2 regions of the Thermobifida fusca YX genome follow, and region 2 is predicted to be linked to the other one. Evidence: riboswitches for the same ligand, from Rfam matches in the RefSeq annotation. Region 2 holds a riboswitch; the other holds the start of a gene.
What was found. A riboswitch is a leader RNA that binds a small molecule or an ion and turns the genes downstream of it on or off. The one in region 2 is predicted to bind cobalamin.

Region 1: it holds a riboswitch for cobalamin, as region 2 does, so the genes downstream of both, TFU_RS01520 (CbtB domain-containing protein) here and TFU_RS03280 (ABC transporter substrate-binding protein) in region 2, are expected to answer to the same signal.

Annotation. Positions count from the first base shown of each region.
Region 1 is NC_007333.1:342,112-347,538, reverse strand. It holds gene TFU_RS01535 (cobalt-precorrin-6A reductase) at 1-530, opposite strand, end outside; gene TFU_RS01530 (cobyric acid synthase) at 527-2,032, opposite strand; gene TFU_RS01525 (CbtA family protein) at 2,029-2,823, opposite strand; gene TFU_RS01520 (CbtB domain-containing protein) at 2,814-3,014, opposite strand; cobalamin riboswitch at 3,042-3,193, opposite strand; gene ehuA (ectoine/hydroxyectoine ABC transporter ATP-binding protein EhuA) at 3,808-4,611, opposite strand; gene ehuD (ectoine/hydroxyectoine ABC transporter permease subunit EhuD) at 4,598-5,236, opposite strand; gene ehuC (ectoine/hydroxyectoine ABC transporter permease subunit EhuC) at 5,233-5,427, opposite strand, start outside.
Region 2 is NC_007333.1:756,527-761,953, forward strand. It holds gene smc (chromosome segregation protein SMC) at 263-3,814, shown strand; cobalamin riboswitch at 3,957-4,097, shown strand; gene TFU_RS03280 (ABC transporter substrate-binding protein) at 4,174-5,100, shown strand; gene TFU_RS03285 (FecCD family ABC transporter permease) at 5,142-5,427, shown strand, end outside.

The DNA of each region.
Region 1 (5,427 bases), 410 kb from region 2:
GTGTAAGGGCCACGGCTGCGTATGAGGATCCACGTAGGCGGCAATGCGAGCTCTACGTCTTCCACCACTCGGGCTAACACCGTGTGCTCGGCCAGCGGCCCAATGAAGTGGTGCAGGGTCTGCCGTCCCGTGGTGAGCAAGACACGGCGCCCTAGTCTCGCGGCCTGCCAGGCTGCCTCGTCGTGGTCGTCCACCCATATCCAGCGGGACGCCGCAGGTTCGTTTTCCCACCCGGGGCGCACGAGACGCAGCAGCGGCACACCGGCCTGGGTGCACGCCTCGGCCGCGTTAGTGGACACCCGTATAGCGAAGGGATGGGTAGCGTCCACGACCCGCGTGATCCCGTTACTGCGAAGGAATCCGGCGAGTCCTGCGGCTCCCCCGAAACCACCGATGCGTACCTCACCGGCGGGCAGCCTGGGGTGGCTGACCCGCCCGGCGAGGGAAGACAGTACCGGTATCCCCGCGGCGACGAACGCCTCAGCAAGGGCTCTCGCCTCGGCTGTTCCGCCGAGGATGAGCACTTTCACCGCAGTTCTCCCCGCACGGTCGGCAGCTTTGGCGCGCCTTCAGTGATCAACCGCAGCACAGCATCCATGTCGAGGTGTTCTTCCGCGAGGTCGCCGAGCCGGTCAAGGTAGGCGTCACGGACCTCAGCGAAGCACACCTGTCCGTATTCGCTGCCGTCGTATCCCGCATTCTCGGCCGCGGCAGCCAGCCACGCACCGCGGAACGCGTCGTGTTCTAGGCTGCCGTGCCACATCGTGCCGAATACGGAGCCGTTGCGGAGCCCGCCGGGAAACGCCTCGCCATCACCGGTCTGGATGCGGCTGTAGTGGCTCTGGTATCCGCCGACCGGTATGCCCTGCCAGGTGCCGGAAGAGTAGTTCAGCGTCTGGTTTCGGGTGAAAACCGTCTCCAGGTCCAGCAGGCTCAACCCAGCAACGGTGCGCCCGGCCGGTCCTTCCACCCCCTCGGCGTCGACAATCGTGCGGCCCAGCATCTGGAAGCCGCCACCGATGCCCAGTACCGTGCCGCCGTGGCGGGCGTGGTTGGCGATCGCGTCGGCCAAACCGCGGGACCGCAGCCACTCCAGGTCGGTGAGCACGGCCCGCGTATCGGGGAGCACGACGATGTCGGCGGAGGCTAGCAGGCGAGGGCTGGTAACGAAGTCGACGCGCAGTCCTGGTTCCACGCCCAGGGCGTCAACGTCGGTGGTGTTGCCGATCCGGGGCAGCCGTACGACAGCGACCCGCAACACGGGTGTGCCCGCACTACCGTCCTCGCGTGCGGTAAGCGCCAGCGAATCCTCGGATTCCAGCCACAGGTTCTGCTGCCACGGCAGGACGCCGAGAACGGGTCGACCGGTGAGGTCTTCCAGGGTTTTCAGCGCCGGATCCAGCAGCGAAGGATCCCCCCGAAACTTGTTGATCACAAACCCGGCAACGAGTGCCTGGTCAGCGGGATCGAGTAAGGCGAGCGACCCGTACAGCGACGCGAAGACCCCGCCCCGGTTGATGTCGCCGATCACGATGACAGGCAGGTCGGCGGCGCGGGCAAGTCCCATGTTGATGTAGTCGTGGGCACGCAGGTTGATCTCTGCGACGCCGCCCGCGCCCTCGCAGACCACCACGTCGTAGCGGGAACGCAGCTCTGCGAGAGCGGCGTACGCAGCCTCGGCGAGCACTGCACGCGTGCCCGCAAACTCGCCTGCGGCTAAGCGGCCGAACGGACGGCCCCGCAGCACGACGTGGCTCCCGCGATCGCTGCTGGGTTTGAGGAGTACCGGGTTCATGGCGGTCTCGGGTTCGGCGCGCGCGGCGAGCGCCTGCACCCACTGGGCGCGGCTGATCTCGGCTCCTGTGCCATCGGGCCCGGGGACCACCATGGAATTGTTCGACATGTTCTGCGCCTTAAACGGCGCTACTTTGATCCCGTGCCGGGCCAAGGCCCGGCACAGGGCGCTGGTGACCAGGGATTTTCCTGCATCCGAGGAGGTCCCGGCCACCAGCAGCCCCTGCGCCTTGCTCATCGGACTCCCACTGTTTGCGCCGCGAAGCGGCGGTCAAACCGTTCGGTCAACCAGGCGAAGGCCAGTCCTAGCACCAGCCAAAGACTGGCTTGGGTGGCGAGTGAGGCCATGCGGAACTCCCACAGCAGGGTTGCTGGAAAGTCTTCGCCGACGTCGTTGATGTGGGGAAGAGCGAGGTAGCCGACGCAGACCACCGCGAGGAACACGGCGAGGGAGGCCACAATCCGTGAGGTCAGCGATGTCTCTGCTGGCAGTGCGCGTGCGAGGGCAACGGCCGCCGTAACCGCGACGAGCCCGAGGAGCACCGCGGCTACCCAAAGTAGGGTGCGCTGGTCGATTGTCTCGGGGACACCTACGGCAGGCGGGTTGGCCGGGTACTTGACGAAGGGCACCGCAGCGATGGCTGCCCATCCCAGGCCAGCGGCGACCAACGCCAGTGCCGGTCCGCTAAGCCGGCTGTGGCGCCGGACCGCGTAGAGCACCGAGGCGTAGAGCACCCCTAGGGACATGCCGGCAAACCCGGTGGCGAGGAACAACCCCACCTGCTGCCCGGTACGGCTGACTAGGGCATCGTCTCCGTGGGAGTGTCCCCCGTGCGCGCCATGGTCGTGGGAAGCGTGCTCTTCCAAAGCGATAGCCGCCTCGATGTGGGGTTCACCGAGGAAGAAAGCGACCACGCCCGCGGCCAGGCCGGCCAGTAGCCCGGCCAACAGCCCGCGGACAAGCAATCGCAGATAGGTTCCCCGCAGCGGACGGACCGAAGCAGAGGGGGTAGCGGAGGTCAGTGACACGGCACCCCCATGAGGTGTCGGCCGTCGTGCATCAGCTCGTGCAGGAACATTCCTGTACGCGAGACAGCTCCTTGGTCGAAACCGACCAGGTAGAGAACGAGAAGAGCAAGAAGGGTTACCGCTGTAGCGGTGAGTGCGAGCGGGATGGGCCCCAGCTCTGCCTCAACATAAGGGGCATGGACGGCCGACATGGTCCTCCTTACAGGATGACGCGTCCTACAGAGACCACTACGCCGGGTGAGTTTTCTGGCTCACGGGCTTGAGCCCGTCTACAGTGGCGCGACCGCTCCGGACTTTGACCGGATTGCCTGCACCCGACGCTCTTTTTGCTTTTAGTCGGGGGGAGTGTACCCAGACGCGTATTGCGCAATACTGACCGGTCCGCTTGTGGGATTCCCCTGCCACGGCAGCTGGTGACAGATACCGACGTCAGGACATGTCCTTAGCAAGAGTTTCTGGTGCCAATCCCGCCCAGTGGTGTCGTTATGGCCATGCGTATAAAGCGCATAAGGTAGCCACCGAAGTCTCCCAAGCAGGGGGTAGTGCATCACATCAAAAAATGCTTGAGGGCGCCGAGCAGGTAACTAATATCGGCGGGATACCAAGAATCACCACATCAGCAGCGGGCATATTCCCAACGATAGCGGTCAACATGGCCGGCCCCGCAGCGCGATCTGGCTGGGCACTTCGCTCCCGGGCGGGCGCAGGACCGGGTGCCTCGCAGGTGCGGGGGCGGCGCATGCGGTGAGTGTTTGGATCCACTAGGCGCGGTTGATTTCCGTGCCGTGGCTAGCGCAGCCGGGACCCCCTGGAGTTATCACCGTGTTTTGCGTGGCGCCACTTTGGTCCTGCGCCGGGACCGGTCCCGGCGCAGGACGGTGGTGACGACGGTTTCCCCCAACAGTAGAGGGTCCCGGGGCTATCGGGAGTCCGCGTGCTTTCTGCACTGGGCTGGCTATCTCACTCCGGGACCCGCCTGACCGGTCAGTCGAGGACGGCGTGGAGAAAGGCTTTGGTGCGTTCTTCTTTCGGGTCGCCGAAGATCTGTTCCGGCGGGCCTTCCTCGACGATACGGCCGTGGTCGAACATGAGTACCCGGTGCGAGACGTCCCGGGCGAACTGCATCTCATGGGTGACCAGCAGCATGGTGATGTCTGTCGTCTCGGCGACTGTGCGCAGCACGTCGAGGACCCCGGTGACGAGTTCGGGGTCAAGGGCGGAGGTGACCTCGTCAAGCAGCAGGATCTTCGGCCGCATTGCTAGGGCGCGAGCGATAGCGACCCGCTGCTGCTGCCCGCCGGACAGGTGGGCAGGGTGGGCGTCAATCTTGTCGGAGAGGTCCACCATCTCCAGCAGTTCCCTAGCCCGCTGGTCGGCTTCCTCGCGCGAAATCCCCAGGCTGTGGATGGGACCTTCGGTGATGTTCTGCCGCACAGTCATGTTCGGAAACAGGTTGAACTGCTGGAAGACCATGCCGATCTGTTTGCGGACCCGGCGTTGGTGTTTCTCGTTGGCGCGTACCAGGCGGTCGCCCTGGTAGCGGTGGCTGAGCGGTTCCCCACCGACCCAGATGACCCCGGAAGTAACCTGCTCCAAGGTCATCAGCAGACGCAGGATGGTGGTTTTACCGGAACCACTGGGACCGATCAGGGTGACCCGCTCGCCGGGGGCAACCGTAAAGTCCAAACGGTCGAGCACGGTGAGCGAGCCGAACCGTTTGACGACTTGGTCGAAGCGGATGAGCGGTTCGTGCGTGCCGGTGCTGGTGCGGGGGTCAGACTGCGGCATAGCGTCGCTCCAGTTGTCGGATGAGGATGGCTGAAGGCACGCTCACCAGGAGGAAGAACAGACCCACGAGGGTCATGGCCTCCAGGTAGCGGAAGTACACGCCGCCGATCTGCGACGCCTGGTACATCAGTTCGCCGACGGTGATCGCGAACAGCAGCGGCGTGTCTTTGAACATGGCGATCAGGTAGTTGCCGAGCGGAGGGATGACGCGGCGGATCGCCTGCGGGAGGATGACCGCGCCCCACGTGCGGTGCAGGGGCAGGCTCAACGCCCGGCAGGCTTCCCACTGGCCTGCGGGCACGGCTTCGATGCCCGACCGGTACACCTCCGCGGTGTAGGCGGCATAGTGCACGCCCAGCACTGCCACGCCGATGGTGAACGCCGACAGCGTGTTCGGGGCCAGGGAGAACACGAAGACCAGTTGCACGAGCAGCGGGGTGCAGCGGATGAACTCCATGACCGCGAACACCGCGGTCCCGATCACGGGGATGCGGCGTACCAGGGCCACCGCGAGGCCGAGGACGAGCGCCAGGGTGTAGCCCAGCACCGTGGCTTGCACGGTGACAGCGAGGCCGTTGAGCAGGTCGGGGATGATCCGCCCGGTGAACTCCCAGTCCCAGGTCATCGCCGGCCACCTCCTGTCGCGGTCGCGGGCGGGGGCCGCAGCAGGGCGAGGAAGCCGGTGGCGACGGGCCGTCCCAGCCGCCGGTTGGCGCGGCGTTCCAGGAGCCGCATTCCCACGATCAGCAGCTGGGCGATGAGGAAGTAGGCGATGAGGGCGCCGGTGAAGGCCGCGACCGTCTCCCCGGTGGAGGC
Region 2 (5,427 bases):
AGAAGAGGCCGTTTCCGGTCGCCTCTTCGTCTTCCGACCCGGTTCTGACGCCCCGCACCGCGCCGCGTTATAGGGGCCAGAACAGACTTTCCGCCACGCAGGGTTCTCCGCTGTCGTGGGTCGACCGACATCCTGTCGCATACCGCGCCCTGCCCCATGAAAGGCAAGGCCACAGCGTCCCGAAAGCGTGCCATGCACTCGCCAAGGCATGGCACGCTTGACAGCGACAAAGTCGGGAGACCGCGGAGGTGAACGCGCAACCGTGTACTTGAAGACCCTCACCTTGCGCGGATTCAAATCCTTCGCGTCGGCCACCACACTCCGCTTCGAACCCGGGATCACCTGTGTGGTCGGACCTAACGGGTCGGGAAAGTCCAATGTGGTTGACGCCCTGGCGTGGGTCATGGGGGAACAGGGCGCGAAGACGCTGCGCGGCGGCAAGATGGAGGACGTGATCTTCGCGGGAACGTCGTCCCGCCCTCCGCTCGGCCGAGCCGAAGTCAGCCTCACTATCGACAACACCGACGGTGCGCTGCCCATCGACTACTCCGAAGTCACCATCAAGCGGACCATGTTCCGCAACGGCGGCTCAGAGTACGCCATCAACGGCGACCCCTGCCGCCTCCTCGACATCCAAGAACTGCTCAGCGACTCCGGTATCGGCCGGGAGATGCACGTCATCGTCGGCCAAGGGCAGCTCGACACGGTGCTGCACGCCGGACCGGAGGAGCGCCGTGCGCTCATTGAAGAAGCCGCGGGCATCCTCAAACACCGCAAACGCAAAGAGAAAGCGCTGCGGAAACTCTCCGCGATGCAGAGCAACCTCGACCGGGTGAGTGACCTGGTCGCGGAGCTGCGCCGCCAGCTCAAACCGCTCGGCCGCCAAGCGGAACTGGCCCGCCGCGCCACGGTCATCCAAGCGGAACTGCGGGACGCCCGGCTCCGGCTGCTCGCCGACGACATCGTCACCCTGCGGGAAGCCCTCGCCAAGGAGGAAGCCGACGAGGCCGAGGTCCGCGCCCGCCGCGCCGCTGTCGAAGCAGAGCTCACCCAAGCCCAGGAGCGCGAAAACCAGTTGGAGCAGGCCGCAGCCGAAGCCGCTCCGCTGCTCGCCCGCGCCCAAGAGGCCTACCACGCCCTGCAGCGGCTCAAAGAGCGGCTCAGCGCGGTCGCCAGCCTCGCCACGGAACGCCACCGCAACCTCAGCGCCGCCAGCAGGGAAGAGCACCGCGGCCGCGACCCGGAAGAGCTGGAAGCGGAAGCCGCGGAGATCCGCGCCGAGGAGGAAGAGCTCCGCGCCCAACTGGAAGAGGCGCGCCTCCGGCTGGAAGAGGTCGTCGTGGAGCGGGCCGAAGCCGAGGCGGCGCTGCGCGACGAAGAGCAGCGGGTGGCCGCGGCCGTGCGTGCCGCCGCCGACCGCCGGGAAGGCCTGGCCCGGCTCCACGAACGCGCCGCAGCGCTGCGCCGCACCCTGGAAGCGCAGGACGCTGAGATTGAACGCCTCACCCAGGCTGCCGCGGAAGCCCGGGAACGCGCCGCCCAAGCCCAAGAGGAGTTCGCGGACGCCCGCGCCGACGCGGAAAGCCTGGACCTCGGGGACAGCGAACTCGACGAAGCCTACGAGCAGGCCCGCGAAGAGCTCGCCGCCGCGGAGGCCCGCCTGGCTGAGCTGCGCGACGCAGAACGGAACGCGGAGCGGGAACGTGCCGCCTTGGAGGCCCGGCGGGACGCCCTGCAGATGGGGCTGGAGCGCCGGGACGGTGCTGCCGCCCTCCTCACCGCGGACGGGGACGCGCTCGGCCTGATCGGCGCCCTCACCTCCCTCATCGACGTGGCCGCGGGCGACGAGAGCGCGATCGCCGCGGCGTTGGGCGCGGCCGCGGACGCAGTGGTCGTCGGCACGCACGACGCCGCCCGCAGCGCCCTGGACCTCCTCAAACAGCGTGACGCCGGCCGAGCCGGGATCGTGGTCGCCGACAGCGCTGAGGTCCAGCCGCGGGAGCAGTGGCCCGACCCGCCCGCGGGCGCCCGCTACGCGGTGGACTCCGTCACCGTCCCCCCGCGGCTCCGCTCCGCCGTCACTGCGCTGCTCGCCGATACCGTGCTGGTCCCCGACATGGCGACGGCTGCCCGTGTCATCGCGGAACGTCCCGCCCTGCGCGCTGTCACCCCGGAAGGGGACGTGTTCACTTCCGCGTTTGTGCACGGCGGCGCCGCCACCGGGCCCAGTCAACTGGAAGTGCGCGCTGCCATCGACGAAACAGCCAGCCAGTTGGCCGCGGCCGAGGAGGTCTGCAAGCGGATCACCGAGGACCTCGGTGACGCCCAGCTCGAACGGGAGCGGGCGGCGGCAGCCGTGGACGCGATCACCGCCCGCCGCCGGGAGGCGGACCGGCGCCGCAGCGAGATTGCGCAGCGCGTGGGCCGTCTCGGCGCTCAAGTCCGCTCAGCCACCCAGGAAGCCGAACGGTACACCGCTGCCGTGGAGAAGGCCGTCCGTGAACGCGAAGCCACCCGGGCAGCCCTTGCGGAACTCGAGGAACGGGTCGCCCAGGCGGAGAGCGAACCCGTGGACGAAAGCGAGCCGGACACGGCCCGCCGTGACCAGTGGGCCGCGGAAGCCGCTCGGCTGCGGTCCGTGGAAATGGAGGCGCGCCTGGCCGTGCGCACCGCTGAAGAGCGGGTCCGCGCGATCACTGGGCGGGCAGAAGGGCTCCTGCGGGCCGCAGCCGCGGAACGCCGGGCCCGGGAGGAGGCGGCCCGTCGCCGACAGCGCCGCGCCGCCCAAGCCAAGGTCGCCCAGGCGGTCGCGGAAGGCGCCTCCCAGGCGCTGGCACGGATCACCGTCTCCCTCGCCGAAGCCGACGGGGAGCGTCGGCTCGCCGAGGAGCAGCGCGACGCCCGGGAAGCCGAACTCAAAACGGTTCGGGTGCGGATCCGGGAACTTTCCACGGAACTGGAGAAGCTGCGCTCCGCCGTGCACAGCGGGGAGATGGCCCGCGCCGAGCGCCGCCTGCGGCTGGAACAGTTGGAGACGCGCGCCCGTGAAGAGTGGGGCATGGAAGTGGAGACGCTCGTGGCCGAGTACGGCCCGCACGTGCCCGTGCCCCCGCCCCCCGGCACCCCGGAGGACGAGGCTGTCCCGGTGCCGTATGTGCGCGCAGTGCAGGAGAAGCGCGCGAAGACCGCGGAACGCCAGCTCAACCAGCTCGGCAAGATCAACCCGCTGGCGTTGGAAGAGTTCGCTGCCCTGGAGGAGCGGCACAACTTCCTCAACGCCCAGTTGGAGGACTTGAAGAAGACCCGCCGCGACCTGATGACCGTGGTCAAAGAGGTCGACGACCGGGTTCAGGAGATCTTCTCCGCCGCCTACGCCGACGTGGCACGGGAGTTCTCCCGCGTCTTCGCGCGCCTCTTCCCCGGAGGGGAGGGGCGGCTCGTCCTCACCGACCCCGACGACATGCTCACCACCGGGGTCGAAGTGGAGGCCCGCCCGCCCGGGAAGAAGGTGAAGCGCCTCTCCCTGCTCTCCGGTGGGGAGCGGTCACTGACCGCGGTCGCTTTCCTCGTCGCGATCTTCAAAGCCCGGCCGTCCCCGTTCTACGTGATGGACGAGGTGGAGGCCGCGCTGGACGACATCAACCTGCAGCGGCTGCTCGTGGTCTTCGAAGAGCTGCGGGCCACGTCCCAGCTCATCGTCATCACCCACCAGAAGCGCACCATGGAGATCGCTGACGCCCTGTACGGCGTGACGATGCAGGGCGACGGGATCTCCCAGGTGATCAGCCAGAAGCTGGAGCGGAAAGCGAGCTGACCTGGCCTGCATTGCTTCGGGGCGACAGCGAGGAGACCACGGCAGACCCCAGGGGAAAGCCCTTTTTGCCCTTTTGGTCCACCCTTCCTGGCGGACAAGATCAGCGGCGGCCTAAGATGGCCTGGTCGCGTCGTACTACGGCGGAAACGCACAGGTACGAGGCGATGGCACCACGTAAGCGAAGTCCGGTCTGAAACCGGCGCTGTCCCCGCAACTGTGACACTCCGCTCCCGCCCCGGCGGGAACGGAGTGGAGCCAGGTCGCCTTGCGTGGTCGCCGACGTTCACTGTTCTCGTGGGAAGAGCGGTCCGTCATTGCTGCGGGCTCTATTCCCCTGACGTGTGCCTAAGGAGCCCCAAGTGCGTGTTGCACGTCGCTTCACCGCGCTGTCGCTTCCTCTCCTGCTTGCCCTCGCCGCCTGCGGCTCCCCCGCTGAAGAACCCGCCGCGGACCAGTCGTCCAGCACAGGAGAGTTCCCCGTGACCGTCGCCGACGCGCGCGGTGACGTCACCATCGAAGAAAAGCCCACCCGCATCATCTCGCTGTCCCCGTCCCTGACCGAGATCCTGTTCGAGGTGGGAGCCGGCGACCAGGTCGTCGCCGTCGACGAATACTCCAACTACCCGCCGGAAGCCCCCACCACCGACCTGTCCGGGTTCACCCCCAACGTGGAGGCGATCGCCGACTACGAACCCGATTTGGTGGTGCTCTCCGACGACAGCAGCGACATCACCGAACAGTTGGAGAAGCTCCACATCCCGGTCCTGCTGCTGCCCGCCGCCGAGAAACTGGAAGACACCTTCGCCCAGATGGAACTGCTGGGCGAAGCCACCGGCAACGCCGACGAAGGCATCGACGCAGCCGAAGAACTGCGGGAACGCATGGACGCCATCGTCGCGGAGGTCGTCGACGACGGCGCAGCCGGGCTGAGCTACTACCACGAGATCGACGCCCAACTGTACTCGGTGACCTCCGACACCTTCATCGGGCAGATCTACGACCTGTTCGGCCTGGTCAACATCGCCGACGAAGCAGAAGACCCCGCGGGCGGCTACCCGCAACTGTCCGCGGAGTTCATCGTCGAACAAGACCCCGACCTCATCTTCGTCTCCTACCCGGGCGGCGTGGACGACGTCCTGGGCCGTCCCGCGTTCGCCACGGTGACCGCGGTGCAGCAGAAGAACGTGGTCGAAGTGGACGCCGACATCTCCTCCCGGTGGGGGCCGCGGGTCGCCGACTTCGTCGAGGAAGTGGCTGAGGCCATCGAAACGGCGCGCAGCGAATGATCAGTGAGCCCTTCCGAGCTGGCCCCCAGGCAGGGCTTCGGATGGGCGTCGGACGCCGGGACCTACTCGGCCCGCTCTGGCTCGGGGTGGGGCTGGTCGCCCTGTGCAGCGCGATGGTCCTGGGGATCAGCGCGGGCGCGGCCTCCCTCACCCCGGCCGAGATCGTCCGGGAGTTCCTGAGCCGCATCCCGTTCCTCGACGTGGAGTCCACGCTCAACGACCGGCAGCGGGCCGTGCTCGACCAACTGCGGGTGCCCCGGGTCGTCCTCGGTGCCCTGGTGGGCGGGCTGCTGGCCAGCGCCGGCGCCGCCTATCAGGGAGTGTTCC